DNA from 2 places in the Vreelandella halophytica genome. Region 2 is predicted to be linked to the other one. Evidence: predicted binding sites of a transcription regulator. Region 2 holds the regulator's gene; the other holds the start of a gene.

Region 1 (4,394 bases), 1.8 Mb from region 2:
GAGGATGGTGGCTACGTTTATACACCGCCCGCTAAATTTGGCATCATTGCTGGGGCCTGACCATGAGCTATCAAACCCACGTCGCCTTGCGCCTGTCCGACGTTCCCGGCGCGGTGCCCGCGCTCGACCAGCTCGACGCCGGGACGCTGGCGTTCAATACCGCTGACCGGGTGATATACGCCCGGTTCGGCGACCAGATAGAGCCCATCAACATGACCTCCGCGCACCGCGACCAGCTCGCCGCCTTGGGCACGATGGCCACCCGCAACGTGTTCATCTCCGATCAGCCGCCGGACGACGCCCAGGGCGAAGACGGCGACGTGTGGCTACAGCACTGGAGCACCTGACCCATGCACGTACGCATCGAAGAGCGCTGGCGCTACGCCGAGGAATGCGTGCGCGTGGCCGGCCGCTGGCGTGCCGCGTCCCGCTGGGAGCGCATCGACGGCCGCTGGGTGCTGGTGCGCGATGCCCGGACGTGGGCGCTTAAGGAATTGGAATGGGAGGATGATCGTTTTTGGGAAGGGGTGCCGAGTCAGTAGCCGCCCGGGCACTAACCCTGGGCGGTTTTCTGTAGCTAAAAAAGCTAAAAGCCTTGGGAAATGCTAGAGCCAAGTTATATAGCTTAATCAGTTTTATATTTAATTAAGCTAGAATCTAAGCTTAAGTTTTTTTCCAATAATCGATATACGCTGCGTTCACTTCCTTCATTTTCATTTTGAATATGTAGTTTAATGTAAGTCATTTTGCTATAGTGTTCTTTTTCAATTTCTTTGTACATAGTAATTTTTATTTTGCTTTCTTTTTCTGTTGTTATTAAAGAGTGATTCGCTTTCGCTAAAAGTAAGGCTGTCTGGTAAAAATCCAAGTATGGTGTGTATTTTTCTTTCGTCTTAATTCTGTTTGACCGTATAAGCAAAAGCTCTATTTTTTCATTTAACTTAAGCAGGTGCTCTTCAGCTTTTTTAATTCCGGTGCCATTGAGTGATGATTTAGTGTTAATTATTTCTTTTTTGCCTTCCAGTTCTTCCAAGAACTCTTTATTCTCATTTTCACTGATGTATCTTAATAAACTTCTTGTCAATATCGACAGAGACTCTTCTTTTTCTTGGTTGTTATATATAATAGTTTTTAAGAAAGATATTAGTAAGAATGCAAGAGCAATTATAGTTGATATATTTGCTATTTTTGAAAGCTCATGGCTATTAGTTAAGTTGTAAAGTAAAGGGATTGAGGTTAACGATAAAAATATCAAAAAAGTATAGAAATATAAGTCAGATATTTTCCCTGCCAAACGATGTATCTTGTTCATTAGCTTCTCTCATTGATTCACGATTTTACAATCGGGATTTCATCCCAGCTCGTAGTATACCTTGGCGTTCGATGCTCGCAACGCAGCTCCCAGTTGTTCACTTTTCGCTGCATTCCCAGCCCGATGGTGCCTTTCCCGTGTTCCCGGTTGAGTTTGTCCAAGGTAGCCATGAGCAGCTCATTCTTCTCCCGCGCTTCATCACTTTCTGTCATGCCCAACAGCCCTAGCTGCTCGTTCTCGTGATCGCACAGGTCCATGAGCATCACGCCGCACTTCTGATACCAGATCCCTTCGCGAAAAATCTGCTCAAGCCCGGCGCTGGCGGCGCGGATCAGAGCCCGGCTATCGCAGGTGGCGCTGGGGAGGGGCACCACCACACTCTTACTGTAGCTGGGCAGGTCGTCACGAAATCGATTCGTGCGCACGAAAACCATGATCGCCTGGGCGAGGCCTTGCTGCTTACGAAGCTTCTCGCCGGCCCGCGCCGCGTGCACGCGTACCGCCTCCCGAAGATCGGCTTTATTCTGGGTAAGCCTGCCGAAAGAGCGCGACACCATAATCTGCTTTTTTGGCTCGGTCATGTCGTCGAGCTCGATACAGTTGACGCCACGGAGTTCGTACACGATGCGCTCCATCACCACCGAGAAGTGTTTGCGCAGGTGCTTGGGCGATGCCTCACGCAGTTGCCAGGCCGTCTCGATGCCCAGCGTGTGCAAGCGCGCGGCGCTTCGATGGGCCACGCCCCATATCTCGCTCACTGGCAGCTGCTCGAGGAACGCCCGAGTGTCGTCGCTATCCGGATGCATGATCGCCACCCCAGCGAATCCGGTCTCTTTCTTGGCGCGATGATTGGCGATCTTGGCGAGCGTTTTCGAGGTGCTGAGCCCTACGCTCACCGGAATACCGGTATCACGCTTCACCTGGGCCCGCATGACCTGGCAGCGATCGGTCAGGGTGTCGAGCGCGAACCCCTCGAACGAGAGAAACGATTCGTCGATGCTGTAGACCTCGACGTGGGGCGTGTGCTGCCTCAGGACGTCGGTCACGCGGCGGCTCATGTCACCGTAGAGAGCGTAGTTTGAGCTCAGCAGCGTGCACTGCCTGCGGACGTGAGGCTCGATCTTGTGGGCCGGCATGCCCATGGCCACGCCGAGGTCCTTGATCTCTTGCGATCGCGCGACGACGCATCCGTCATTGTTCGAGAGCACGCCTACCGGCTCACCCTCGAGCCGCGGCTGAAACACGCGCTCGCAGCTTACGTAGAAGTTGTTGCAGTCGACCAAAGCAATCATGTTGAAAACCCTGGAGCAAGGGCGTGAACGTTATGAGTTACGACGCCCCACACTTCGCAATCGTGACCCATCAGCGGAATGGGTTTGAAGTTGGGGTTTGATGCGATCAGATAGGGGCGGTTACCCATCATGCTGTAGCGCTTACAGGTAAATTCCCCGTCGATACTCATGATGACGATGTGACCCGGGCGGGGCTGCAGTGACCGATCGACGATGAGTAGGTCGCCATCGTAGATTCCGGCACCTTCCATGCTCGTTCCTTTGGAGCGCAGGAAGTACGTTGCGCTCGGGTGCTGAACCAGATGCGAGACAAGATCGAGCTCGGCTTCCAAGTAGTCGTCGGCGGGCGATGGGAAACCTGCGCGCACGAAGCCACTGATCAGTGGAATCTTTGATGGGAAGGACGTGTTGGCGCGTCCGAGGACTGATAGGTGCATGTTCATGCCATGCTCTCCTCGGGGTTCCAGCGGATGCGTACTTGTTTGGCAGTGTCATCGAGAGGAGTCATCGTCACGTTCTCGACTGTACCCAAGTCGCTCAACATCTGTAACCAATCCTCGGCGCTGTCGTCGGGCTGACGCTGGATTTCGACGCAGCGATCGGCTTGAGCTTTTGGGCTGCCGATTTTGCGCTTTACGCGTTCAACCAACTGTTGGTAGGTATTCGACATGACGGTCCTCCTTGTATATCTGTTTATATATACAGTATTAAGAAGCGGAGTATAAGCAGGGGGGCTGATGAATGCTAGGGGTGGGGGAGAGCGATTTGGTCTAAAAAAGCTGACTCAAAAGCTGACATAGCTATGCCTAAATAGGCCCTTTCCAACCTATAGACACAAAAAAAGCACCCGTAGGTGCTTGATTTGTAGGGGTGTCTGGTGGAGGCGGCGGGAATTGAACCCGCGTCCGCCAGCACTCGCCCATTGGCTCTACATGCTTAGATTTCGTCATTTGCTTTAACGTAGCTGGCTCCGACGATCAGGATCCAGTCACGCGAGCCTTCTAAAGTTTAACGGTTGACGAGAAGACACCGCCAACCGCGGTCCTATCAGCTTTAGCTCATATCCCCGCAGTGATGAATAGGCACATCACCTTGGGGCCAGACAAGAAGCTAGCAGTTGTTACGCTGCCAGCGCGCCTTGAGCATAGTTTTCGTCGTTTGCGACTATTTTTCGTGATGTGGTATTTACGAGATACATCACGCTCTCGGCATGCACCGCAGGGTTTGTCACCGGCGTCGAAACCATGTCGCCCCCAGGTCAGAGCAGTATTCTAACGTGCTCAGCGCTAATTGACCAGCTACGCGCGGTTATGTTCCCGCATGATTCGACCTTTCTGACGGTCCCAGTCGCGATCTTTTTCGGTCGCGCGCTTATCGTGAAGCTGCTTACCGGTCACCAGCGCCAACTCACACTTCACCATATTGCGCTTCCAGTAGAGCTTGAGCGGCACGCAGGTGTGGCCCTTGTCCTGGGTGACCGAGAAGATCTTGGCGATCTCCTTGCGGTGAAGCAGCAGTTTGCGCGTGCGGGTCGGGTCAGCAATCTCGTGGGTGCTGGTGGTGTTGAGCGGCATGATGTGGCTACCCAGCAGCCACGCTTCGCCATTACGCACCAGAATATACGTGTCGGTGAGCTGACCCTTGCCCGCGCGCAGGCTTTTAACTTCCCAACCCGCAAGCGAAAGGCCTGCTTCGAAGGTTTCGTTAATGTGGTACTCAAACCGCGCCTTCTTGTTCTGGGCGATGGCGCTGTTGCTGGGGCCCTTGCTCTTGCCGTTCTTAGTGGCCAT
Region 2 (26,040 bases):
CGGTGAGCTCGAAAACCGGCGGCTCTTGATCGATACTCCAGCGCCGTGAAATTTCCTGGGGCAGCGCCTTGCGGCAGTGCTCGTACAGCGCGACCAGCTCGGCCAGCTGGTGGGCAGGCCCGTGGGTTCCAAAGCAGGCAAGCCCCAGCCCGCCGGTGGCGCCGGGTAGCCAGAAACCGCCCAGGTGGTGGCACTGCTGCTCCAGCCAACGCAAAAGCTCCAACTGCAGATTCAGGCAGTGGCGCATGGTCCCCCGCTCCTGCCAGTCGCCTTTCAGGGTCAGCCGGATCGCCATGACCGAAAGCTGGCGAAGCTCGATTTCGTCCTCACGCAGCGGCTTGCTGTCCGCCGCCAGCGCCCGCGAGTAGGCCCCCTGAGGAGTCACTACCGGCGTGTCGTGCTGACCATCGGACCAGTAACTTGCCAGTTGCAAAAAACCGGGCTCGGGCTGCTGGCCCGAGAGCGCTAAAAGCTGCAGGTAGCTTTGGTACTGTTCGTGGGCGGCGGCCATCTGGTTCTTTTCCGCCAACTGGCGCACCAGCCGCTCATGAAACGGCCCGTAGCCGGAAAAGCTGCTGACCAGCTCCTCGATGACCGTGTCGGGCACTTCCTTTTGGGCGTTGAGCACCTGCTCGGCAAAGCGGATGACCCGCTGGCGCCACTCGTTGCGTACCTGCACCAGCCAGCGCTGAAATTCGCTACAGTTGGTCAGCTGGAGTTCCTCGACCAGGTCGCCCTGGTAGCAGGCCAGCACCGCCTCCAGGGTTTCCAGGTTCTGGGGACCTTCGATTAACGCCTGTAATTCGTGAAGGTCGACCTGCCAATGCGCGGGCAGGTTGAAGGCGATGGTTTGGCGGGAAACGTTGAGGACCGTGTCGGCGCTACTGCCCAGCGACTGGCGCAGGCAGTGCAGAGCGTGGCGCAGGTTGGTGCGCCCGGACGAGAGCCCCTGGTCCGGCCATAGAAGCTCGGCAAGGGCGGCACGATTGACCGGCTGGCGATGCAGCAACAGATAAACCAGCAGGGCTTTGACTTTGTCGTAGCTGAAATGCGTCAGCACGACCTCTTCGAGGGTAAGGGAGAAGTGGCCAAAAAGGGTTAGCTTGTCGATCTGCTTGGCATCGCGCATGAGACACATCCTACCTGGACGGGTGCTCGACTCAGGCCGGCACACCGCTATGAAAACGAAACGCTGTATCGGGTGAAGTAATCAACTCGGCTTCACACGCTACAAAAAAGGCGATGCGGTCGTCGATCGCATCGGAAGTTTGCTGTCGGGCCAGCAGCAGGTAGTCCTCGAAATGGCGCCCTTCCGACTTCACGAGCGTACGGTAAAACCGAGCGAGCTCTTCATCGAGATAGGGAATCAAGCGAGCGAAGCGTTCACAGCTGCGCGCCTCGATCAGCGCGCCGATGATCAGGATGTCGATCAGCCGCTCGGGGTCGTTGCTGCGCAGGTGTTGTCTAAGCCCCTCGGCGTAGCGCGAGGCGCTCAGATGCGTATAAGCCACGCCGCGGCGCTCCATCAAGGCGACCACCTGCTCGAAATGCAGAAGCTCCTCGCGGGCCAGCTGCGACATCTTGCTAAGCAGCAGCGGCTGGTCGACGTAGCGATAAAGCAGGTTCATCGCCGTCGAGGCGGCCTTTTTTTCACACTGCGCGTGGTCGATCAAAAGCGTTTGCGGGTTGGCCAGCGCCCAGCCAAGCCAGGCATCCGGTGTTTGACAGGCCAAAAACGCGTTGAGACTGGGGGGAAGCAGATCCTCCGCACCAAGGGAATGATCTGCAGGATTCAATACGGCTAACTCTATCGACATATACGGTTACCAAGCGCCTTTATTCATTGATGACACGCCAAAACCTGGCGCTGCTCCCGTTATACTGGGCTCACTGACCCTTAAGGCACTATAACACGCGTTTTGACGCCCTCATGGTGAAGCGCGGGGCCGCGTGTTCGAGCGTTCACCCCCGGCGCGTGGGCTTTTGATACTTAAGCCCATAACACCCCTGTTATTTAATGGTCTATGGCAGGGTGATTGCAAACGGCTTTTTATGCGAGGGCTTGCAGGCCTTCTCTTCTCTGCGCCTCGCTCAGTTTAAACGAACGTTTGCCACGTTGAGTAGGGCCAACAAACGCAAACTCCCCGCCGTCGTCTTAACATTGTCGACAGTTTCCCGTAGAATCCACGCCATCCACCAGACGCTGTTTGTCAAGCGTATGTCACGTGTCATGGCGCATACTCGATACCGTGTGGGTATGCGACCGGCACCATTAAGAAGATGAGAGGGCCCCAACGTGCTTGAAGCTTACCGCCAACATGTCGAGGAACGCGCCGCCGATGGCGTACCACCCAAGCCCCTGAACGCCGAGCAGACCGCGGCTTTAATCGAGCTTTTGAAAAACCCGCCGGCCGGTGAAGAGCAGAACGTACTCGAGCTTCTCACCCACCGCATTCCGCCCGGTGTCGACGAAGCCGCCTACGTCAAGGCCGGCTTTTTGACCGCAATCGCCAAGGGCGAGGCAAGCTCTCCTCTGGTCGACAAGATTCACGCCGTCAAGCTTTTGGGCACGATGCAGGGTGGCTATAACATCGTCTCGCTGGTCGAGCTTCTCGACAACGACGAGCTGGCTAAAGAGGCCGGCGAGCAGCTCAAGCACACCATTTTGATGTTCGACGCTTTTCACGACGTCGAAGAGCGCGCCAAAAACGGCAACGCCGTCGCCAAGGATGTCATCGCGTCCTGGGCCGAGGCGGAGTGGTTCCTCTCCAAGCCTGCGCTCGAAGAAAAAATCACCTTGACCGTATTCAAGGTACCCGGCGAAACCAACACCGACGACCTCTCCCCGGCGCCGGATGCCTGGTCACGCCCGGACATTCCGCTGCACGCCAACGCCATGCTCAAAAACGAGCGTGACGGCATTCACCCGGAAGTCCCGGGCTCGCGTGGGCCGCTCGACCAGATCAACGAGATCAAGGACAAAGGCTACCCCGTGGCCTACGTGGGCGATGTGGTCGGTACCGGCTCCTCGCGCAAGTCCGCCACCAACTCGGTGCTATGGTTCTTCGGCGACGACATCCCGTTCGTGCCCAACAAGCGTGCCGGCGGGTTCTGCTTTGGCGGCAAGATCGCCCCGATCTTCTTCAACACCATGGAAGACTCCGGCGCGCTGCCCGTCGAGATGGACGTCGACAAGCTCCAGATGGGCGACGTTATCGACGTCTACCCGTATGAAGGTAAAGTCTGCAAGCACGGCACCGATGAGGTGTTGACCACCTTCGAGCTCAAGACCCAGCTGGTGCTTGATGAAGTGCGCGCCGGTGGCCGTATTCCGCTGATCATTGGGCGGGGCTTGACCGGTAAGGCGCGGGAATCCATGGGCCTGGGAGCCTCCGACGTTTTCCGTCTCTCCGAGCAGCCCAGGGATACCGGCAAAGGCTTTACCCTTGCCCAGAAGATGGTCGGCAAGGCCTGCGATCTTCCCGGCGTGCGCCCGGGCATGTACTGCGAGCCGAAGATGACCACCGTGGGCTCCCAGGACACCACCGGCCCGATGACCCGCGATGAGCTCAAGGATTTGGCGTGCCTGGGCTTCCAGGCCGATCTGGTCATGCAATCGTTTTGTCACACCTCGGCCTACCCCAAGCCCGTGGACGTCGACACGCACCACACCCTGCCCGACTTCATCATGAACCGGGGCGGCGTTTCACTGCGCCCGGGCGACGGCATCATTCACAGCTGGCTCAACCGCATGTTGCTGCCGGATACGGTCGGCACCGGCGGTGACTCCCACACCCGCTTCCCGATGGGCATCTCCTTCCCCGCGGGCTCGGGTCTGGTGGCGTTTGCCGCCGCCACTGGCGTCATGCCGCTGGATATGCCGGAATCCGTGCTGGTGCGCTTTAAAGGCAAGCGCCAGCCAGGTGTCACGCTTCGCGACCTGGTGCACGCCATTCCGCTTTACGGTATCAAACAGGGTCTCCTGACCGTGGCCAAGTCCGGCAAGAAGAATGCGTTCTCCGGCCGCGTACTCGAAATCGAAGGCCTCGAGGATTTGACCGTCGAGCAGGCGTTCGAGCTTTCCGACGCCTCCGCCGAGCGTAGTGCGGCGGGCTGTACCATCACGCTATCCGAAGAGAGCGTGACCGAGTACCTGAAGTCCAACATCACCCTTTTGAAGTGGATGATGGCCAACGGCTACGGCGACGAGCGTACCATCAGCCGGCGTATCGAAGGCATGGAAGCCTGGCTTGCCAACCCGAGCCTGATGCGCGCCGACCAGGACGCCGAGTACGCCGAAGTCATCGAAATCGACCTCGACGAGATCAAAGAGCCGGTTCTCTGCGCGCCCAACGACCCGGACGACGCGCGGCTTCTTTCCGATGTCGCCGGTGAAAAAATCGACGAGGTGTTTATCGGCTCGTGCATGACCAACATCGGTCATTTCCGCGCGGCGGGTAAACTGCTCGAAAAACAGCCTGCGGGCAGCCTGAAGACCCGCCTGTGGCTGGCGCCACCGACCAAGATGGACCAGCACCAGTTGACCGAAGAAGGCTATTACGGCATTTACGGTCGCGCAGGTGCCCGCATGGAAATGCCGGGATGTTCACTGTGTATGGGTAACCAGGCCCGCGTGGAAGCGAAAAGCACCGTGGTGTCTACGTCTACACGTAACTTCCCGAACCGCCTGGGCGATGGTGCCAACGTGTACCTGGCCTCGGCGGAGCTGGCGGCGGTGGCCGCCGTCGAAGGCCGCCTGCCAAGCGTTGAAGAGTATCAGCGCTACATGGCCGAATTTGACGCCATGGCCGGCGAGATCTATCGTTACATGAACTTCCACGAAATCGAGGAGTATCAGAAGATTGCCTCGAACGTGATTCCGGTTGCCCAGGAAGCTTAAGCCGCTTTTGGCAACCACCCCATCGCCGATGCTCGCACCATCGCAGGGCGGTCAATTATTTGCCGCCCTGAGCCGATGACCGAACGCCCCGCTCCTCTTACGAGGGCGGGGCGTTTTTTATGCTCACCCTCCTCCATTCAAGGAACACTTTATGTCGACCACCGCTACACCTGCTTTAAACATCGTGACCCCGGACCTTTGCGATGCCAACCCCCAGGTGGCCGTTCTCGATCCGCTCTTCGTCAATATGGGCGGTGTCGAGGCCTTTTACGGGCGGGTGCGTACGATCAAATGCTTCGAGGATAATTCCAGGGTAAAAGAGGCGGTTGCCGAGCCCGGCGAAGGCGCGGTACTGGTGGTCGATGCCGGTGGCTCCTACCGCTGCGCCATGCTGGGCGACATGCTAGCCGAGCAGGCCGTTAAAAACGGCTGGGCCGGCGTTGTGATGTTCGGCTGCGTGCGCGATGTGGATATTCTGGCGACGCTTTCGCTCGGCGTTCAGGCGTTGGGCAGCCATCCTCGCAAAAGCGAGAAAAACGGCGAAGGCCAGCGCGATATCCCGGTCACCTTTGCCGGCACCACCCTCCAGCCCGGCCAGTGGCTCTACGCCGATAACAACGGTATTATCGTGTCCGACGCTGCCCTGGCCCTCTCTTAAGCCGCTTGTCCGGCGCGACCCAAACGCCGCGCCTGCACTCACTTCAAAAGCTCCTTTTTTATGCCGCCGTTGACCACCCTGGGCCACGCCCTCTATCGAACGCTGAAAGACCACCTAAGACCGCTGATCGCTTATCACCTGATCTATACGCTGCTGGCGTCGGCGCTGGTGCTGCCCGCCATTGGCTGGGTGTCGCAAACCCTGCTTTCAGCGCTCAACCGCACGGTCATCACGACCGAGGCGCTGGTCGCGCTGCTTTTTAGCCCGCTTGGTTTGTTAACCCTGTTGGTGGGGCTCTGGTTCGCCTTTTTGCTGATTTACTGGCAGCAGGCCGGCATGCTGCTGGTCGCCACCCGGGCCCGGGAAAACCACTACCGCCTCGCTTTTGAAGCGCTCTGGCTGAGTACCCGGCGTCTGCCGGCCCTTGCCGGGCTGGTCATCGTTCAGGTCAGCGCCCACCTGTTACTGCTCGCCCCCTTCATGCTTGGGCTTACCTGGCTATTCGATCTCTTTCTCAGCGATCTGGATCTCTACTACCTGCAGCGCGTTCGCCCGCCGGTACTTTGGTACTTCATTGCCTGCGCGCTGCCGTTGGTCTTGATATGGGCGAGCCTGGCGGCCTGGCTCTATCTTCGCTGGATGCTCGCCCTACCGCTGGTGGCCGTCGAGCAGCGCTCGCCGCTGGCCGCGCTTAGACAGAGCGTGCCGCTCACCCGGGGCGGGCGGCGCTCGATCGGCGCGGCGGTACTGATACTGCTGGTGCTGATCGTGGCGCTTCCGGTGCTCGTCACCTTACTTTTCGATTTGATCGTCACGCCGATTTTGTGGTGGCTGCCCGAGCGAAGCGCCGTACTGATCCCGGCGATGCTTGCCTATCTTACCGGTTACGTGCTGATCACCTTGACCATTACCTTTCTCGGCATTGCCGCCAATGCCCTGCTTTCGGCGTGCCTCTACCTTCAGTTGGCCTGCCGCGAGCCCCATCCGGCGCCCAGGGTGACCAACGCAAACCCCGGCCGTTTGGCCTGGGCGGTCGAGGCCTTCGTGCTGGTATTTGCCGCGCTACAAGCCTGGTGGATTCTCAACAGTTTCGAGTTGCGCGATAACGTGGCGGTAATCGCCCACCGGGGAAGCTCCATGGTCGCGCCGGAAAACACTCTGGCCGCCGTGCGTCAGGCGCTCGAGGACCGGGCGGATTTCGTGGAGCTCGACGTGCGACTAAGCGCTGATGATGCGGTGCTTCTGTACCACGACCGGAGCCTGACACGGCTGACCGGCGACCCCCGGGATTTCAATGATCTGACCCGCGAAGAGCTAAGCGGCTTCGACGTGGGCAGTTGGTTCGGCGACGCCTTCGTCAACGAGCCCATCGCCGGGCTCGATGAAACGCTGGCGCTGGTGCGTGGCAAGGCGGGGCTGATGATCGACATGAAAGCGTTGCCCCGGGACGAGCAGCGCCTGGCCCAGGCCGTGTTGGATGCCCTCGATGCGGAGTCGGACATTCGCTACCGCTGCTGGGCAACCCAGCCAAGCGCGCTCGATGGCATGAGCGAATGCGGCTTTCCCCACGCGCAGATGGATATGCGCGTAGCCACCACGACGCCGGGCATCGTCACCTTCATCAAGGAGCAGGCGCCGGCGCTTCGTGTCACGCTGCTGGCTCAGCTGATTTTGCCGGGCACGCTCGACCGGCGCAGCTTCGACGCGCTGGGCCTTCGCCATAACCGCATCACCCAGCACGAGATCGAACTCGCCGGGCGCTACGGCTACGAGATACACGCCTGGACGGTCAATGACCGCGCGCGGATGTCGACCCTGATCGATCTAGGCGTGGATGCGATCATTACCGACTACCCGGATCGGCTGAGCATGCTAATAGAAGACCGCCATGCCTTGAGCGATGGCGGTCTGATACTGGTGAAACTGCGCAACTGGCTGCGCGAGTAACTTGACCTTAAGGCCGGGCTACTCGCCCATCACGACGCCTTCACGGCGCGGGTCGGCGCCGCCGAACAGCGTGCCGTCTTCCAGGCGGCGGATTGCCTGAAGACCACTGGTCAGCTCGCGCTCGCTGACGCTATGCCCGCGCTGGGTGAGCGACTCGATGGTCGCCTCGGGAAAGCGCCCTTCTTCGAGCCAGACATCGCCGCCCAGCGTGACTGCGTGGGGCAGGTTCAGCGCTTCCTGGGCGCTCAGGCCCCAGTCCCGCATGGCCAGAAGCGTGCGTGCGGTGTAGTGAATGATCGCCGCACCGCCGGGCGAGCCCAGGCTTGCCACGAAATCGCCGTTGTCGTGGTCGAATACCAATGTCGGGCTCATGCTCGAACGCGGCCGCTTGCCGGGCTCGACCCGGTTGGCCACCGGCTCACCGTCGATTTCCGGCTCGAAGGAGAAGTCGGTCATCTCGTTATTGAGCAGATACCCGCCGGCCAGGCCCGTGCCGCCATCGGCCATGATGCGCGAGCCAAACGCCTGCTCGATGGTGGTGGTCATGGCCACCGCGTTGCCCTCTTCATCGACGATACTGATGTGGCTGGTGCCGTACTCGGGCTGGGTGGGCTGGCTTGCATAGCTCACCTCGAACTCGCCGGGGTTACCAGGCTCGGCGCTCTCGCCCATACTGGTCTCCTCGATCAAACGGCTGCGGCTTTCCAGGTACTCCGGGGCGAGCATCAGCGACCAATCGCCCCCTGGCGCCTCGACGAAGTCCGGGTCGGCGATATAGCGGCCACGGTCGGCAAAGGCGAGCCGCGACGCTTCCAAAAACTGATGCAGCCAGCCGCTGCTCGCCGCGCCGTTATCCAAAGGCGCCTCGATCATCGGCTGGTACTCCAGCATGCCCAGAATTTGCATGACGGTCAGGTGCCCCGAGGACGGCGGCGGAAAGCCGCAGACGTCCCACTGCTGCCAGGGCGTGCAGATCGCCTCCCGGGTGATGCTTTCATAGCCGCTCAAATCTTCCAGGCTCATTTCCCCCGGGCGGGTGTGGTGATTTTGCACCCGCTCGACCAGGTCCTGGGCCACGTCGCCTTCGTAGAAGGCGCGGCTGCCTTCGCTTGCTATCCGGCGAAGCAGCGCGCCCAGCGCCGGGTTGGTCAGCGTCTCACCCACTGCCAACGCCTCGCCTTGCGCGTCGTAGTAAAACGCCCCGGCGAGCGGGTCATCGCGCAGTGCCGGGTCTTCGGCAAGGCTTGTGTGCAGGCGCTGGCTCACTTCGAAGCCCTCCTCGGCCAACGTAATCGCCGGGACGAAGAGCGTCTCCCAGTCGAGCTGGCCGTGGGCGGCGTGGGCGGTTTCGAGCATCTTCAGCGTGCCGGGTACGCCGACCGAGCGCCCGCTCACCACCGCGTCCATGAATGCCAGCGGCTCGCCATCTTCCATGAACAGCATCTCGTCCGCCGCCGCCGGGGCGGTCTCGCGACCGTCGAAGGCGTCGATATCGGTGCCATCGAAGTGCATCAAAAAGGCCCCGCCACCGATGCCGCTGGATTGCGGCTCGACCAGCGTCAACACCATCTGCACGGCGATGACCGCGTCGATGGCGTTACCGCCGGCTTCAAGAATTTGCCGGCCGGCATCAGTGGCCAGCGGGTTGGCGGCGGCGACGGCGAATTTATCGTTCGCCCAGCCGGGTTTTTCCTCGTAGCCCGAGCCCACTTCCGGGGTCACCGAGGGCGCTTCGTAGGTAAAGCCAAAGCTGTAGAGCGGAACCAGCAATAAGCCGGTCAAGGGCAGCGTCGCCCGTAGTGGCAGCATGATCACTCCTGAGATGTTTCGAGGCCGAAGCCGGCGTTTTCTTGAGCGGGAAAAGGTGTTGGCTTACTCACCTGACAGGTTAGCCTATAAAACGCGTGCGCCCGGCACAATGGCCGGGCGCATTAATCGCTGAATTGGCAAGGCTACTTAGGCGATGGTTTCCCCGGCCAGCATGAACCAGGTCTCCAGCACCGCGTCCGGGTTGAGCGATACCGAGTCGATGCCCTGCTCCATCAACCACTTGGCAAGGTCCGGATGATCCGACGGGCCCTGCCCGCAGATTCCCACGTACTTGCCCTGCGCCTTGCACGCCTGGATCGCCATGGAGAGGAGTTTTTTCACCGCTTCATTACGCTCGTCGAACAGATGCGCGACGATGGCGGAGTCACGGTCGAGCCCCAGGGTAAGCTGCGTCAGGTCGTTGGAGCCGATGGAGAAGCCGTCGAAGTGCTCGAGGAACTCATCGGCGAGCAGCGCGTTGGCGGGCAGCTCGCACATCATGATGACCTTGAGGCCGTTCGGGTCATCCGGGTTGCGCGCCAGCCCGTTGGCGGCGAGCAGCTCCACTACGTCGCGCGCCTCGGTTGGCGTGCGCACGAACGGCACCATGATCTCGACGTTCTCGAAGCCCATGGTGTCGCGCACGCGCTTGAGCGCACGACACTCCAGCTCGAAACACGGCCGGAAGGCGTCGGAAACATAGCGCGAGGCGCCCCGGAAACCCAGCATGGGGTTCTCTTCGCCGGGCTCGTAAAGCTTACCGCCGATCAGGTTTTCGTACTCGTTGGATTTGAAATCCGAAAGCCGCACGATGACTCGCTGGGGGTAGAACGCCGCGGCCAGCGTCGAGATGCCTTCGACGAGCTTGTCGACGTAGAAGCTGACCGGGTCGTCGTAACCCGCGGTGCGCGCGTCGATCACCTGCTGTAAATCCGGCGTTTGGCGGTCGTACTCCAGCAGCGCCTTGGGGTGCACGCCGATCATACGATTGATGATGAACTCGAGCCGGGCAAGCCCCACACCGGCGTTGGGCAAACCGGCGAAGCCGAAGGCGCGATCCGGGTTACCCACGTTCATCATGATCTTGAACGGAATCTCGGGCATGGCGTCGACGCTTGAAACCTTGCATTCGTAATCGAGAATGCCTTCGTAGACGTTGCCGGTATCACCTTCGGAGCAGGAGACGGTGACGTCGATGCCTTCGCGCAGCTGGGTCGTGGCATCGCCGCAGCCGACCACGGCGGGGATACCCAGCTCACGCGCGATGATCGCCGCATGGCAGGTGCGCCCGCCGCGGTTGGTGACGATCGCCGAGGCGCGCTTCATGATCGGCTCCCAATCCGGGTCGGTCATGTCGGTGACCAGCACGTCGCCGTCGTTGATCTTGTGCATCTCATCCGGGCTGAGCACGATTTTCACCGTACCGCTGCCGATACGCTGACCGATCGCCCGGCCGGTGATCAGCCGGCGCCCTTTCTCCCGGAGATGGAAGCGCTCGAGCTTGCCGCCCTCCTGCTGGGACACCACGGTTTCCGGGCGCGCCTGGACGATGTAGAGCTTGCCGTCGTCGCCGTCCAGCGCCCACTCGATATCCATGGGTCGCTGGTAGTGCTTTTCGATGGTGACCGCCTGGCGGGCAAGATCCATGATCTGCTCATCGTTGATGCAAAAGCGCCCGCGATCAGAGAGCGGTACGTCGACGGTTTCGACGGACTTGCCGGCGCTGGCGCTTTCGCCGTAGACCATTTTGATCAGCTTGGAGCCCAGGGTGCGGCGCAGTACCGCCGGGCGCCCCGCTTCCAGGGTGGGTTTGTGAACGTAGAACTCGTCCGGGTTGACGGCGCCCTGCACCACGGTTTCACCCAGCCCCCAGGAGGCGGTGACGAACACCGCATCGCGATAGCCCGACTCGGTGTCCAGGGTGAACATGACCCCGGAGGCGCCGGTTTCCGAGCGCACCATTTTCTGCACGCCCGCGGAAAGCGCCACGTTCTCGTGGGCGTAGCCGCGGTGCACGCGATAGGAAATCGCCCGGTCGTTGAATAACGAGGCAAACACCTCGTGCACGGCGCGCTTGACGTTGTCAAAGCCTTCGATGTTGAGGAAGGTTTCCTGCTGGCCGGCAAAGGAGGCATCCGGCAGGTCTTCGGCGGTGGCGGAGCTTCGTACGGCGGCTTTCAGGTTGGGGTGGCGCTGTTGCAGGTCGGCGTAGGCATCTGCCAGGGCGCGCTCGAAAGCGGGCGGTAAGGGCGTATCGATAATCCACTGGCGGATGGTGCTGCCCGCTTGTGCAAGCGCCTTGACGTCGTCGACGTCCAAACGCGTCAGCAGCGCGTTGATCCGGTCGTTGAGGCCCTCGAAAGCGAGAAATTCGCGGTAGGCGTGAGCGGTGGTGGCAAAGCCGCCGGGCACGGTGACACCGGCGCCCGCAAGGTTGGAGATCATTTCACCGAGCGAGGCGTTCTTGCCGCCTACTCGCTCGACGTCGTTCATGCCCAGTTGATCGAACCACACAATGTACTCTTGCACGCAACACCCCTTTTAATCATCGACCGCGGGTTGAACCACCCGACCGGGTCTCGCCAGACCGGGGCTCGCCAGATCGGGTCGGTCAATTTCATTGAGCGTGTCACCCTATCACCGCCCCCTCGTATTCGCCATTAGTCTAACCGCGAAGTCAGTGAAGGTTTTTTACAACACGGCGAGAATTAAGGCGCTTTCTGTAGTCGCCCGCTCCATAGCGGCCTGGCCCGTTGTGCTTGCGACACCCAACGGTGAGAATAGCGCTTCACGCATCGAGGTGATCAACGGGAGAAAAGCATGAAGCGTACGGCATTTTTTATTTCCGACGGAACGGGGATCACCGCCGAGAGTTTGGGACGTAGCCTTTTGGCACAATTCAGCGGCGTCGAGATCACGATGCTCACCAAGCCCTATATCGACTCGGTCGAAAAAGCCCAGGCGCTCGCCAATATCATCGACGCCACCGCCAACCGCGACGGCCAGCGCCCGATCATCATCGACACCATCGTCGATCAGGAAATTCGCGACGTCATTCGCCAGGCCCAGGGCTTCAAAGTGGATGTGTTTTCGACCTTTTTGGCGCCGCTGGAGCAAGAGCTCGAGACCCACTCTTCGTATAGTGTCGGGCGAACCCACGCCATTGGTAGCGACGATGTCTACATGGATCGCATCCACTCGGTGCATTTTGCCCTCGACAACGACGACGGCGCGCGCACCCACCAGTACGATCAGGCAGACGTCATTCTGGTCGGCGTTTCGCGCTGCGGCAAAACGCCAACGTCGCTTTATCTTGCGCTGCAGTTCGGCATCCGCGCGGCCAACTACCCGATCACCGAAGACGATCTCGACGAGGACGGCAGTTTGAAACTGCCCAGGGTGCTCGCCCCGCACCGCCACAAGCTCTTCGGGCTGACCATCGACCCGCGAAGGCTTTCGGCCATTCGCAACGAGCGCCGTCCCAACAGCCGTTACAGCTCGATCGACCAATGCGTGCAGGAAGTCGAGCAGGCAAGCGCGCTTTACCGCACGCTTGGCATTCCGTTCATCGATACCACCCGCTTCTCGATCGAGGAGATCTCCACGCGCATGATCGCCGAAACCGGGCTAACGCGGCGTTTTTCGCCCCGCTAAAGAGGGGTAAGGCTTACAGCCCCTTGGGCGCGAAGATACCAGGGGCGTTGCGCCAGTAACCCTTGTAGTCCATGCCGAAACCGAACACGTAACGATCCGCCACTTCCAGGCCGCAGTAGTCGGCCTTGAGCCCCGGCACCGCCTTGCGGTCGTGCTGTTTATCGACCAGCACGGCGGTAGTGACGCTCGCCGCCTGGGCCTGTTGGCAGTAGTCCAGAATTGCCGCCAGGGTCGAGCCTTCGTCGAGGATGTCGTCGATGATCACCACGTGGCGCCCGGCCATCGGCACCTCCGGCGAGACCCGCCAGAAAAGCTCGCCGCCGCGCAGTTCGTTGCGGTAGCGCGTAGCGTGCAGGTAGTCGACTTCCAGCGGAAAGCCCAGCCGGGTCAGCAGATGACCGGTGGTGATCAGCCCGCCGTTCATCACGCAATAAAACACCGGCAGCTTGTCACCCAAATCCCGTGTGATGGCTTCGGCCATGTGATCGAGAGCTTCCTCGACCTGCGCCTGGGTGATCAGGCAGTCGGCGTTATCCATCAGCTCGCGCATTGAATCCAGGGATTCAAGGGCTTCTTTATCGAGTTTGTTCATCGAAGGGCTCCGGTATCAAGCGATCAAGGTTTAAAAAATAAAAGCGCCGGCGATACATCGGCGCTTCGAACGAGAAAAAGGTGTTTAAGGCGGCGCGGGCTAGTCGGCCAGCTCGCTCAGGCGTGCATTGGCGCGGCGCCAGCGCTTGAGCGCGGGCAACGCCGCGAGATCCGGCCGGGCGCGGGCGTAGCGAAGCTTGCCGGCGCGTTTGCTCTCGAGCCCCTGACAATGGGCGACCACCTCGAGCGCGGCGCCACGATCATTACATACCAGCAGCATGTCGCAGCCGGCAGCCAGCGCGGCGCGGGCGCGCTCCACCGGCCCGCCGGCCACGTGGGCACCGGCCATGGTCAAATCGTCGGAGAAGATCGCCCCCTTGAAGCCCAGTGACTCTCTGAGCATTCCGAGCCAGTTCGGCGAGAAGCCCGCCGGGCGCTGATCGAAAGCGCTAAAGACCACATGGGCGGGCATGACGCCGTCGAGCTGGGCGGCAAGGCGGGTGAAAGGCACCAGATCCCGCGCCTTGAGCTCGCTTAGCGGGCGCGGGTCGTCGGCAAAGCTATGATGGGTGTCGGCTTCGATGCCGCCGTGGCCGGGAAAGTGTTTGCCTACCGCGGCCATACCCGCTTCGTGCAGGCCCTGAATGAAGCGTCCGCCGAGCTCGGCGACGTGCTCGGGGTCCTGACTGAAGCTTCGATCGCCGATCACGCTGGAAACCCCGCTTTCGACATCGAGCACCGGGGCGAAGCTAATATCGAGCCCGCAGGCCGCCATCTCCATGCCCAGCAGCCAGCCGGCATCGATGGCCAGCTGTATCCCGGCATCCGCGTCTTGGGCGTAGACCTCACCAATGCGCGCCATCGCGGGAAGCCGCGTAACGCCTTTTTTGATGCGCTGAACGCGCCCGCCTTCCTGGTCGATGCCCAGCAGCAGATCGGGCCTTAGCCGGCGAATGCTTTGGCAAAGCGCGCTGACCTGCTCGGCACTTTCTACGTTGCGCGCAAACAAAATGACCCCGCCCACGGCGGGGTCGGCCAACAAGGCTTTTTCAGCTTGCGTGATAGCGGGCCCTTCGAGGTCGAGCATGACCGGGCCTGGCGGTTGCGTCATCGGCTTGCATCCAATAAAACGGCCGCCAATTCTAGTCGATCGGCGGCCTTAAACAAAATCCGGGGTTAAAGCCCCGCGGCGTTGAGCCACACCGGGGTGCCTGGGGCTGCGAAAGCGAACACCGCGAGCAAATCGTCATTGCGCAGGCGAATGCAGCCGTGGGAGGCGGCGATACCCATGGGCTGGTCTGGCGGCGTGCCGTGCAGATAGATATAGCGGCGCTGGGAGTCGGTCTGGCCTGCGCGGTTAACGCCGCGCTCGAGCCCGCAAAGCCAGAGAATACGCGTCAGAATCCAGTCGCGCTGGGGATTCTGCGCGCCCAGCGCCGGGGTAAAGACTTCGCCGGTGAAGCGCCGCCCGCGAAATACCGCATTTTCCGGCAGGCCTTCGCCAATCGCGGCGCGCACGTAGTGCCAGCCACGGGGCGTCTGACCACTGCCCTCGTTTTGCCCTACGCCGTTTTCACCGGTCGAAACGGCGCACTCGTGTACCACCGCTTGGCCCTGCCAGCAGCGCAGGCGCTGGGTGGCGAGGTCGACTTCGACCCAAGGGCCATCGACGGGAGGAAGCTCAGCCAGATTGGGCGTCAGCATACGCAGGCTCCTCCAAAGCGGGGGGAAGCGGCGCGTTCATGGCGGAAACCACCACCGGGCGTAGCCGCCGGACAAGATCGCGCACCGAAACCTGCTCGTTGTACTCCTTGGCGGCAATATCGCGCAGCGCATCGAGCCCGGAAAGCGTGAAGATCACCGTGCCCAGCATGAAGTGCAGCCGCCAGAAGCGTTCCGCGTCGGGAAGCTCCGGCGTTGCCCGACGAACGAGCTCGACGAAACGGGTGAACACATCGCCGTACTGCTGCTGAATATAGCGGCGCAGATGCCCCTGGGCCTGGCTATAGGCCAAACCCAAAAGGCGCATGAAAACCTTGAGGCTATTGCGCTCGGCGGGCACCGTCAGCACCGTGGTCGCCATGGCCTCGAGCAGCACTTCGAGGGGAATGTCCTCCTCGCCGTAGCGCTCGTGCAGCGCGTCCAGGGCTTCGTGAAAGCGCTGGCTGAAAGGATCGAGATAGCGCGCGAATACGGCCTGAATCAGCGCTTTCTTGGAACCGAAGTGGTAGTTCACGGCGGCCAGATTCACCCGTGCCTTGCTGGTGATATTACGAAGCGAGGTCTCGGCAAAGCCGCGTTCAGCGAACAGCACCTCCGCAGTATCCAGGATACGCGTGACCGTATCAGATTGCGCCATGGCGCCCTCCAGAAAAACGAGTGTTTAAAACATCGCAAAATAGTAGGCCATTAACGCGCCAGTCTCAATCGCCAGAAAGGGTGAACTCCCTCACTCGATGCTCGAACGGCTTTATAATCCGTGGCTTGAGTCATATACTGGACAGAGGAACATACTGTATACTTAAACACATATATATCGAGTCACCTTTTTAGTTACCCTTTTACGCTGGAGTCAGACATGTCCCGTCCTCTTACAGTACGTCAACAGCACGTTTTTGACTTTATCGTTAAAACCATGAATGAGCTTGGCTACCCGCCCACCCGGGCCGAGATCGCCAAGGCTTTGGGCTTTCGCTCACCCAACGCGGCGGAAGAACACCTTCGCGCCCTCGAGCGCAAAGGCGCGATTCGTATCATTCGCCACACTTCCCGGGGTATTCGCCTACCCAACCAGGAAGGCACCGAAACCAGTGAGCCGGCGCCGGCTGCCAACGAAAGCGGCGAAACGCCGGCAAACGGCTTGCCCATCATTGGCGAAGTCGCTGCGGGCAACCCGATTCTGGCCGCCGAGCACATCGACCGCTACTGCCCGCTTCCGGCGGACTACTTCACGCCCAAGGCGGACTACCTGCTGCGCGTGCGCGGGCTTTCGATGAAAGATATCGGCATTCTGGAAGGCGACCTGCTCGCCGTGCACCGCACCGAGCGGGTACGCGACGGCCAGATCGTGGTGGCACGCCTTGAAGACGAAGTCACCGTCAAACGCTTCAAGCGCGACGGCCATCAGGTAACGCTACTGGCTGAAAACAGCGACTTCGACCCGATCGAAATCGACCTGCGCACCCAGCAGCTCGATATCGAAGGTGTGGGCGTAGGCGTGATTCGCGGCGGCAGCGGCCAAGCGCTCGGCTAAGCCACTCGCCTGTTTGAACGTCGTATAAAAAGCGGGGGGCACTCATCAGTGCCCCCCGCTTTTTTTAGTTAAAGACGACGGTCTTGTTGCCGTCGATCAGCACCCGGTCTTCCAGATGCCAGCGAATCCCCCTCGCCAGCACCGATTTTTCCACGTCGCGGCCAAAGCGCACCAGATCCGTCGGGGTATGGCAGTGGCTAACCCGATGAATGTCCTGCTCGATGATCGGGCCGGCATCCAGCTCCTCGGTCACGTAGTGGCAGGTCGCACCGATCAGCTTAACGCCCCGCGCGTAAGCCTGGTGGTAAGGCTTGGCACCGGCAAACGAGGGCAAAAAGCTGTGATGGATGTTGATGACCTGGCCCGCGTAGCGGCTACAAAGCGCCGGCGGCAGAATCTGCATGTAGCGCGCCAGCACGATGCAGTCCGCCTCGAGCGCCTCGATTTGCGCCTGTACCGCATCGAACGAGGCCTGCTTGTCGCCTGGGTCGACCGCAATGTGAAAGTAAGGAATCTGGTACCACTCACTCAGCGCGCGCATATCCGGGTGGTTGGAGATGATCCCCACGATGTTGCAGTCGAGCTCGCCGGCCTGCCAGCGGTAAAGCAGGTCGACCAGGCAGTGGGACTCTTTTGAGACCATGATCACCACGTTGCGCCGCTTTTGCGTATCCACCAGCGCCCACTGCATGTCGAAGGCGCTGGCGATCGGCGAGAACGCCTCTTCGAGCGCCTCGGCGGTCATACCGATGGAATCGGCAAGAATCTCGTAACGCATGAAAAACCGGCCCGTTTGCAGATCCGAATGCTGGCTTGCCTCGGTGATGGAGCCGCCATGCTGGGCGATGAAGCTGGAGACACGCGCCACAATGCCCACTTGGTCCGGGCAGGAAACCACTAAACGGTAGTAATGCGACATAAATACACTCAATATAAACACGATTTTAAAAATGCCAGGCCTTGTCCGCCATGAAGGGGGTCGTGGCGCTGAGCAAGGGCGCTAGTGTAGCGCAAGCGGGCCTGGCTGGCATCGCCATGATTGTTAGCCGCCCCCGCCTTACCGTATAGTTAAAGCCTTACTTTTCAGGCTGTTCATAATCAATGGATCCATCTCGCGTTCAACTTCGTCCCCGCCGCCGTCCACCCTTGCGCATACTGCCGCTTGGCGGCTGTGGTGAAATAGGAATGAACCTGACGCTTTATGGTTATGACGGTCACTGGATCGCCATTGATTGCGGCATGATGATTCGCCAGGATCTGCCCAGCGCCCCGCTTCAGGTGCCCAATACCCAGACCCTGGCCGAGCTCGATATCACCCCCCAGGCGCTCTTCATCACCCACGGCCATGAAGACCATATCGGCGCGGTCGCCTGGCTTTGGCCGAAGTGGCAGTGCCCGATTTACGCCACTCCCCTGGCCGCCGGCCTTTTACGCCACAAGTTTGCCGAACACAGTTTGAGCAGCGCCGCCATTCACGTGATCGAACCCAATGAGGCGCTGGAGCAGGGCCCGTTCACGCTTCGCTATCTGTTGATGACGCACTCGATTCCCGAAAGCTGCGCCATCATGATGCTGGCCGGGGGCTACCGGGTCCTTCACACCGGCGACTGGAAACTCGACCCCGCGCCGCTGATCGGCCCAAGCGTCAATCCCGCCCACTTTCAGGCACTGGCACCGCTGGACCTCGTCGTCGGCGACTCGACCAACGCCCCGCTCCCCGGCACCGCGGGCAGCGAAGGCGATGTCGCAAAAGCGCTCACCCGAACGCTAAAGGCGTGCAAGGGCCGCGTCGTGGTCTCCTGCTTTGCCAGCAACCTGGCGCGCGTGTGGGCGATTGGCCAGGCGGCGGCGCAGAGTGGACGGCGGGTGAGCCTGATGGGCCGCTCCATGGAGCGTATGGTGGGTGTCGCCCGTGGGCTTGGCTATCTGGACGACTTCCCGGCGCTGGTCCCGCCCCAGGATTTGGGCTACCTGCCGCCGGATGAAGTCGTCGTGATCGCCACGGGCAGCCAGGGCGAGCCCCGCGCAGCACTGCAGCGCCTGGCCCAGGGGCGTCACCCCTTCATGGACCTGGAAGCGGGCGATAACGTGATTTTCTCCGCCAAGGCCATTCCCGGCAACGAACGCCCGATTGCCCAGCTCAAACGCCGCTTTACCCAACTGGGCGTGACGCTTTTTGACGAAACCAATCACCCGGAACTCCACGCCACCGGCCACCCGGCCCAGCAAGAGCTCAAAACGCTCTATCGCTGGATAAGGCCCAAGGCGCTGCTGCCAGTTCACGGCGAAGCGGTCCATCAAAAGGCCCACCAGGCGCTGGCCGAAGAGCTCGGTATCAAGGCGCCACTCGCCCCGGTCAACGGCGATATGCTGGCAATGGACAACGAAGGCATTCGGGTCGAGGCGCGCTACCCGCAGCTACCCCACGTGGTGGATCAAAACAGCGTGACGCCTCACCCAGGCCTTGGGGCAGAGTCGAACAGCGCCCGGCGCGGCACGCTGTTTTTGGCGCTGCCGGTATGCGCCACCGATACGGGCTGGCAGCGTATCGGCCGCTTGATGCTCGACGCGAGCGGGGCAAGCCCCATCGATGAAGAGAGCTTTAGCGACTGGCTCGACGAGCGCCTCGATGAAATACACGCCGACACCCTGGCCGAGCTTCGCGAGGCGCTTACCCCCGGCATGGTTCACTGGCTGGGGGAACACTGCCAGCACATGCCGGAAGTCCATTTGCAAATCATGGCGACCGAGGCGCCTTGACGCCTCACCAGCGCGCCGCGTCCTGCTGGTCGCTTGCGCGCTCCTTCACCCAGTAATCGCCCTGGGTGGAATGCTCCTTTTTCCAGAAAGGCGCGCGGGTCTTTAAAATATCCATGATGAAATCGCAGGCGCTGAACGCGTCTCGCCGGTGGGCACTGGCCACCAGCACCCGCACGATCGGGTCCCCTGGGTGCAGTTGCCCTACCCGGTGGATGATCACCACCTTCTGCAGCGCCCAGCGTGACAACGCCTCTTCGCCAATCTGGTAAAGCGCGCGCTCGGTCATTCCCGGGTAGTGTTCAAGGGTCAGCCCGGTCACCTCGGGGGTTTCGTTGAAATCACGCACCAACCCGGTAAAGGTCACTACGGCGCCGATGTCAAAGCGGTTTTCAAGCGTCGCGGTATAGCCCTCGTCGAGGCTAAACGCCGCCTCCTGTATGGCCACACTGATCAATGAGTCGCTCATTCAGCCCCCGGTCACCGGTGGAAAAAAGGCTATCTCGTCACCGTCGGTGATCGGCGCGGTGTCGTTGGCCATGACCTGATTGATGGCGCACAGCGTACGCTGCTCCTTCAATACGCTAAAACGCGTATCCTTCTCGGCCAGCACCGTTTTGAGCCCGGCTACATCGCGGCTTTCAAGCGCATCGAGGGAGAACGACACCTCGCTATGCCCGACCCGCTCACGAAGCTCGGCCAGGAACTTGACCCGCACGCAGGGCGATACCGTACAGCGCTCACCGACGCTGACCTCCCCGGGCGTGCCTTCTCCGGTTACGATCGGCGCCGCGCTACGTTGATAATCGCCGCGTACGCCGCCGCGCTTGCTCTCGAGCTGAATCGCGTCGATGCGCATCTCCTTGTCGACGGCCTTGCACATGTCGTAAAGCGTCAAGCACGCCACCGAGACCGCCGTCAGCGCCTCCATCTCGACACCGGTGCGCCCATTCAACCGGCAAAGCGCGTGTACATCGACCGCGCCCTCCTGCCAGTCGATATCGAAATCGATGCTCACCTTGCTAAGCGCCAGCGAATGGCAAAGTGGAATCAGATCGGACGTGCGTTTAGCGGCCTGGATACCCGCGATACGCGCCGTGGCCAATACATCGCCTTTGGGCAGCTCACCGTCGCTCAAAAGCCTTAACGTTGCCGGGGCCATGACGATGCGCCCCGACGCCACCGCTTCCCGGCGCGACGCCTCTTTATCGGCGATATCCACCATGTTGGCTTCGCCGTGGGTGTTCAGGTGGGTCAGCTGCATATCGTTACCTTTTGTCGTCACGGGACGCGCGGGACCATTGAAGGATCCAGCGCGCAATCTCATCGATGTTATCAAGGTTTAGCCGCGGGATAGAAGCGTCCAGCGTCTCGGGCGGCTCGCCTTTTAGCGCCACCGCTTTGAGACCGTCGCTTTGCAGGATAGCCGGGTCGCCGATACCGTCGCGATAGAGAATCAATTTGGGCAGCGGCCAATCCTTGAAGCCTTCGACGATGACCAGATCCGGCGCGTGGGCGGTCATCAGTGAAAGCAAATGGCCAAGGTCCGGCTCGTCCTGGCCCGGTGTCTCCTGCATCAAGGCGTAGCGCCGGTGTGAAGCCACCAGCATGGGCGCGGCGCCGGCCTCGCGAAGCCGGTAGCTATCCTTGCCGGGCTTGTCGATGTCGAAGTTGTGGTGGGCGTGCTTGATCACCCCTACATCGAGCCCCGCCTCGCGCAAGCGCGGCAGAAGCTTCGTCAAAAGCGTGGTCTTACCCGTCGAGCTCCAGGCGGCTATGCCGAGCACGGGAAAAGGCGTTTTTATCATTTCCAGGGAGATCTCCTTTGACCCAGCCTCAGGCAAGCTCTTTTTCCGGTGGCAGCAGCGCGTTCAGCGCAATACCGACGAGCGCGGCCAAACTAACGCCCTGTAGCGTAAACTGCCCGCCCCCGAACTGCATACCGCCAATCCCGAAGACCAGAATAAGCGAGACGACCACCAGGTTGCGCGGCGCGGTGAGCGACTGCCCCGCGCGCACCAGCGTATTCATGCCCACCACCGCAATCGAGCCGAACAGCAATGTCATGATACCCCCCATGACCGGGCCGGGAATGGTCTGCAAAAGCGCGCCCAATTTGCTGATGAAGGCCAGCAAAATGGCCAATACCGCCGCCACGATCATGTACACCGGGTTGAACGCCCTGGTCAGCGTGACCGCGCCGGTCACTTCGGAATAGGTGGTGTTGGGTGGCCCGCCGAACAGCGCCGCCACGCAGGTCGCCAGGCCGTCGCCCAACAGCGTACGGTGAAGCCCGGGCTTTTCCAGATAGTTTTCCCGGGTGACCGAGCCGATCGCCACCATGTCACCAATGTGCTCGACCGCCGGGGCGATGGCCACGGGGATCATGAACAGTATCGCCGCCCAGTGAAAGCTCGGCGCGTTAAAGGCCGGCACCGAAAGCCAGCGCGCCTGTTGAATGGGCGTAAAGTCCACTACCCCCATGACCAGCGAGAGCGCGTAGCCGGTAGCGACCCCGCCCATGATCGGCACCAGCCGCAAAAGCCCGCGGCCGAACACCGCCAGCACCAGCGTGACCGCCAGGCTCGCCATGGAGAGAAAGATCGCCTGACCATAGCCGATGTGATCGCTGGTTTCTCCGGTTGCCATACTCACCGCCACCGGCGCCAGCGCCAAACCAATCACCATGATGACCGGCCCCACCACTACCGGCGGCAGCAGTCGATTCAGCCAGCCCGTGCCTTTGATACGCACCACTTGAGAGATAACGGTATAAACGATGCCGGCAGCCATCAACCCACCAAGCGTGGCGGAGACGCCAAAGCTTGCAATCGAGCCTTGAATAGGCGCGATAAACGCAAAAGAAGAGGCCAAAAAAACCGGCACACTCTGTTTGGTCACGCTGTGAAAGACCAGCGTGCCGACACCGGCGGTAAACAGCGCAACGCTTGGGTCGAGCCCGGTCAATAGCGGTACCAGCACCAGCGCGCCAAAGGCGACGAACAACATTTGCGCCCCGGTCAACAGCGTTTTGGGCCAGCCCTCTTGTGATGATTCAGTGCTCATGCAGCGTCCTTAACGTTCATTGGGTCGCCCATCAGGGCAGGCTTGTCAGGGGAGTGGGTACCGGGGCGTTTTTCGCGCCCAAAAAAATGCCCCCGACGCAAAGCGTAAGGGGCATTTCAAGGCAGCGCGCTTAGCGCGTGCCGAATATTTTGTCGCCGGCATCGCCAAGGCCCGGCACGATATAGCCGTTTTCGTCGAGGCGCTCATCGACGGACGCGGTGTAGATCTCGATATCCGGGTAGTCTTTTTGTACGCGCTCAATGCCTTCGGGTGCTGCGACCAGCACGATCACTTTCATGCTGTCGCAGCCCCGCTCGCGTAGCATATCCAGCGTTGCCACCATCGAGCCACCGGTCGCGAGCATTGGGTCGATCACGATCGCCATACGCTCTTCGATGTCGTTGGCGAACTTGGCAAAGTACGGTACCGGCTGAAGCGTCTCTTCATCGCGGTAAAGTCCGACGACGCTGACCCGGGCGCTGGGAATCAGGTCGGTGACTCCTTCGAGCATGCCAAGGCCTGCGCGCAGAATCGGCACGACGGTCACCTTTTTGCCTTTCAAACGCCGCGTCGCGATGGCTTCGCCGTTCCACCCTTCGATCTGATGGTCTTCGACCTCGAGATCCTTGGTGGCCTCGTAGGTCAGTAGCTTGGCGACTTCACCTGCCAGCTCGCGAAAGCTCTTGGTGCTCAAACCGCCTTCCCGCATGAGCCCCAATTTATGCTGAACAAGCGGATGATCAATGGCGTGGACACTCATGAAACTACCTCACTGCAGGGTTAAAAGCGCTCGGCTAGCGCAAAATTGCGCGCCATTCTACCCGCAACCGCCCCCAAGGTTAAGGGGTGGCGGGTAATTGCCATTCGATTACCGGGCGTCCCTGCTCGGCCAGAAACTGGTTCGCCTGGGAGAAGTGGCGATTACCCAGAAAGCCGCGGTGCGCGGAAAGCGGCGACGGGTGTGGCGATTCCAAAATCAAATGGCGCGTTCGATCGATCAGCGCTTTCTTCTGACGGGCGTGGCTGCCCCAGAGTAGAAACACGCAAGGCCCGGCGTGTTCGCTGACCGTCTTGATCGTCGCATCGGTAAAATTCTCCCACCCCTTGCCCCGGTGGGAGGCCGCGTTACCCTTCTCGACCGTCAGGGCGGTGTTCAAAAGCAGCACGCCTTGCTTCGCCCAGGGCTCCAAAAAACCGTGATTTACCCGCGTGAAGCCCACGTCGCTTTCAAGCTCTTTATAGATATTGAGCAGCGACGGCGGCACCTGAACCTCGGGCTTGACCGAAAAGCAGAGCCCGTGGGCCTGGTCGGGGCCGTGGTAAGGATCCTGGCCCAGAATGACGACTTTCACCTCCTCCAAAGGCGTGAGCTCGAAGGCGCGAAACCAGTTGGACGAGTGCGGATAGATGACCTTTTTAGCCGCTTTCTCATCGGCCAGAAACGCTTTTAGCGCGGCCATGTAATCCGCCTGGAACTCCTGGCCGAGCCATTGGCTCCAGTCCTTGGGTAGAGGGTCGGTCATATCATTTCTTCAATTGATCGGCGAGCGGTTCGACATAGGCGATGCCCATGTCCCAGGGAAACTGAATCCAGCAGTTCTGGCCCACTTCCGTGAGGTACTGATCGACCAACGGGCGGCCGTCGGGCTTGGCGTAAATGGTAACGAAGTGGGCATTGGGCAGCATTTCACGCACGGCCCGGGCGGTTTTACCGGTATCGACCAGGTCGTCCACTAAAAGCCAGCCCTCGCCGTCGTGGTCCACGCCCTTCATGATATCGAGCCCGCCCTGATCCATATGATCGTAGCTTTTGATACAGACCGTGTCGATCAGGCGGATATTGAGCTCGCGGGCGATCAGCGCGGCAGGAATCAACCCGCCCCGGGTGATCGCCACGATACCCTTGAAATCGCGCTCGATCAGTTGGTGGCAAAGGGCCCGAACGTCGCGATGGATCTGGTCCCAGGAGACCGTGAAGTGCTGGTGATAGCGTTCGCTGCTCATGGGAGGCGTTACTCGTCTTCGTTAAATGAACATACCGCGAACACGCCAAAGCCAGCGTCGCGAATCTTTTGAGAGCCGCCGAGTTCGGGCAGATCGACGATCGTCGAGGTCTCGACTACCTGACCGCCACAGCGCTGAATCAGGTTGGCGGCGGCCAGCATCGTGCCACCGGTCGCGATCAAGTCGTCCATCAGCAAAATCCGGTCACCCTTTTCGAACGCGTCGGAGTGAAGCTCCACTTCCGCGGCGCCGTATTCGAGAGTGTAGGTTTCGCTAACCGTTTTGAACGGAAGCTTGCCCTTTTTACGTACCGGCACGAAGCTGCAACCAAGCTCATAAGCCAGCGGTGCGCCGATGATGAAACCGCGCGCGTCGATCGCCGCAATGGCATCCAGATTCATGTCCTGATAGCGGTGTACGAAGCTATCGATCAGTTTACGAAAGGCTGAGCTGTTTTGCAGCAAAGGCGTGATGTCACGAAAATTGACACCCTGCTCGGGCCAGTCGGGAACCGTGCGAATAACGGACTTGATGTAGTCGCCGTAAATGCTCATCGCGTCTCTCATTGGTTAATACAAAGCCGGGCCAACGCCTAGCCGAAGAATACGAATTTCACCGCAAACAGCAGCGCCAGAACGATCACCGCCGGATTGAGGTCCTTGAAGCGCCCGGAGAGCGTCTTGATACCGACAAAGCTCATAAAGCCCAGCGCGATGCCGTCGGCAATCGAGAACGTCAGCGGCATGGCAATCGCGGCGATCAGTACCGGCGCGGCGTCGGTGGGGTCTTCCCAGTTGGCATGGGCCAGGCTACCCGCCATCAGCACCGCCACATACAAAAGTGCTCCGGCGGTGGCGTAGGCCGGAATCGAGCCCGCCAGCGGCGCGAAGAACAGGCTGATCAAAAACATCACACCCACGACCACGGCGGTCAAGCCCGTGCGCCCGCCGGATGCGATACCTGCGGTGGATTCGATATAGCTGGTGGTGGTCGAGGTACCCAATACCGCACCGGCCATGGAAGCCGTGCTGTCGGCCATCATGGCGCGGCCAATGCGCGGAAGCTTACCGTCTTTATCCAAAAGCTTACCGCGATGGGCAACGCCGACCAGCGTACCGGAGGTGTCGAACAGGTCCACGAACAAAAAGGCAAAGATGACGCTGAGCATTGCCACGTCGAAAGCGCCGGCCAGGTCCATCGCCATGAAGGTCGGCGCGATGGACGGCGGCATCGACATCAGCCCGCCGTACTCGTTATGCCCCAGAAGCATGGCCGCAACGGTCACGCCCAGAATGCCGATCAGCACCGCGCCGGTAACGTTTAAGTAGGCAAGCGCGGTAATCACGAAAAAGCCGAGCAGCGCGTAAATGGCCGAAGGCTCGGAGAGATCGCCCATCGCGA

What was found. The regulator LexA, encoded in region 2, represses DNA repair genes until DNA is damaged. The targets are predictions, from matches to a motif close to TACTGTNTANNTANACAGTA.
Region 1: ACWHXT_RS15665 (DUF1654 domain-containing protein) is a predicted target of LexA. The motif match lies at 3,292-3,311, and genes of this name have one in related genera.

What each region holds. Positions count from the first base shown of each region.
Region 1 is NZ_OZ309107.1:3,382,501-3,386,894, reverse strand. It holds gene ACWHXT_RS15695 (hypothetical protein) at 1-60, shown strand, start outside; gene ACWHXT_RS15690 (hypothetical protein) at 63-347, shown strand; gene ACWHXT_RS15685 (hypothetical protein) at 351-542, shown strand; gene ACWHXT_RS15680 (hypothetical protein) at 626-1,312, opposite strand; gene ACWHXT_RS15675 (Y-family DNA polymerase) at 1,330-2,604, opposite strand; gene ACWHXT_RS15670 (LexA family protein) at 2,601-3,047, opposite strand; gene ACWHXT_RS15665 (DUF1654 domain-containing protein) at 3,044-3,274, opposite strand; RNA gene ssrA (transfer-messenger RNA) at 3,480-3,859, opposite strand; gene smpB (SsrA-binding protein SmpB) at 3,903-4,394, opposite strand.
Region 2 is NZ_OZ309107.1:1,590,508-1,616,547, reverse strand. It holds gene ACWHXT_RS07650 (AAA family ATPase) at 1-1,129, opposite strand, end outside; gene miaE (tRNA isopentenyl-2-thiomethyl-A-37 hydroxylase MiaE) at 1,161-1,817, opposite strand; gene acnB (bifunctional aconitate hydratase 2/2-methylisocitrate dehydratase) at 2,297-4,900, shown strand; gene rraA (ribonuclease E activity regulator RraA) at 5,052-5,558, shown strand; gene ACWHXT_RS07630 (glycerophosphodiester phosphodiesterase family protein) at 5,619-7,505, shown strand; gene ggt (gamma-glutamyltransferase) at 7,524-9,314, opposite strand; gene ppsA (phosphoenolpyruvate synthase) at 9,462-11,843, opposite strand; gene ppsR (posphoenolpyruvate synthetase regulatory kinase/phosphorylase PpsR) at 12,135-12,968, shown strand; gene ACWHXT_RS07610 (hypoxanthine-guanine phosphoribosyltransferase) at 12,982-13,560, opposite strand; gene nagZ (beta-N-acetylhexosaminidase) at 13,660-14,670, opposite strand; gene ACWHXT_RS07600 (L,D-transpeptidase family protein) at 14,736-15,263, opposite strand; gene ACWHXT_RS07595 (TetR/AcrR family transcriptional regulator) at 15,241-15,918, opposite strand; gene lexA (transcriptional repressor LexA) at 16,138-16,812, shown strand; gene purU (formyltetrahydrofolate deformylase) at 16,877-17,731, opposite strand; gene ACWHXT_RS07580 (ribonuclease J) at 17,998-19,572, shown strand; gene moaE (molybdopterin synthase catalytic subunit MoaE) at 19,577-20,038, opposite strand; gene moaC (cyclic pyranopterin monophosphate synthase MoaC) at 20,039-20,833, opposite strand; gene mobB (molybdopterin-guanine dinucleotide biosynthesis protein B) at 20,838-21,377, opposite strand; gene ACWHXT_RS07560 (uracil-xanthine permease family protein) at 21,406-22,635, opposite strand; gene upp (uracil phosphoribosyltransferase) at 22,766-23,395, opposite strand; gene ung (uracil-DNA glycosylase) at 23,475-24,158, opposite strand; gene gpt (xanthine phosphoribosyltransferase) at 24,160-24,639, opposite strand; gene ACWHXT_RS07540 (adenine phosphoribosyltransferase) at 24,648-25,193, opposite strand; gene ACWHXT_RS07535 (NCS2 family permease) at 25,232-26,040, opposite strand, start outside.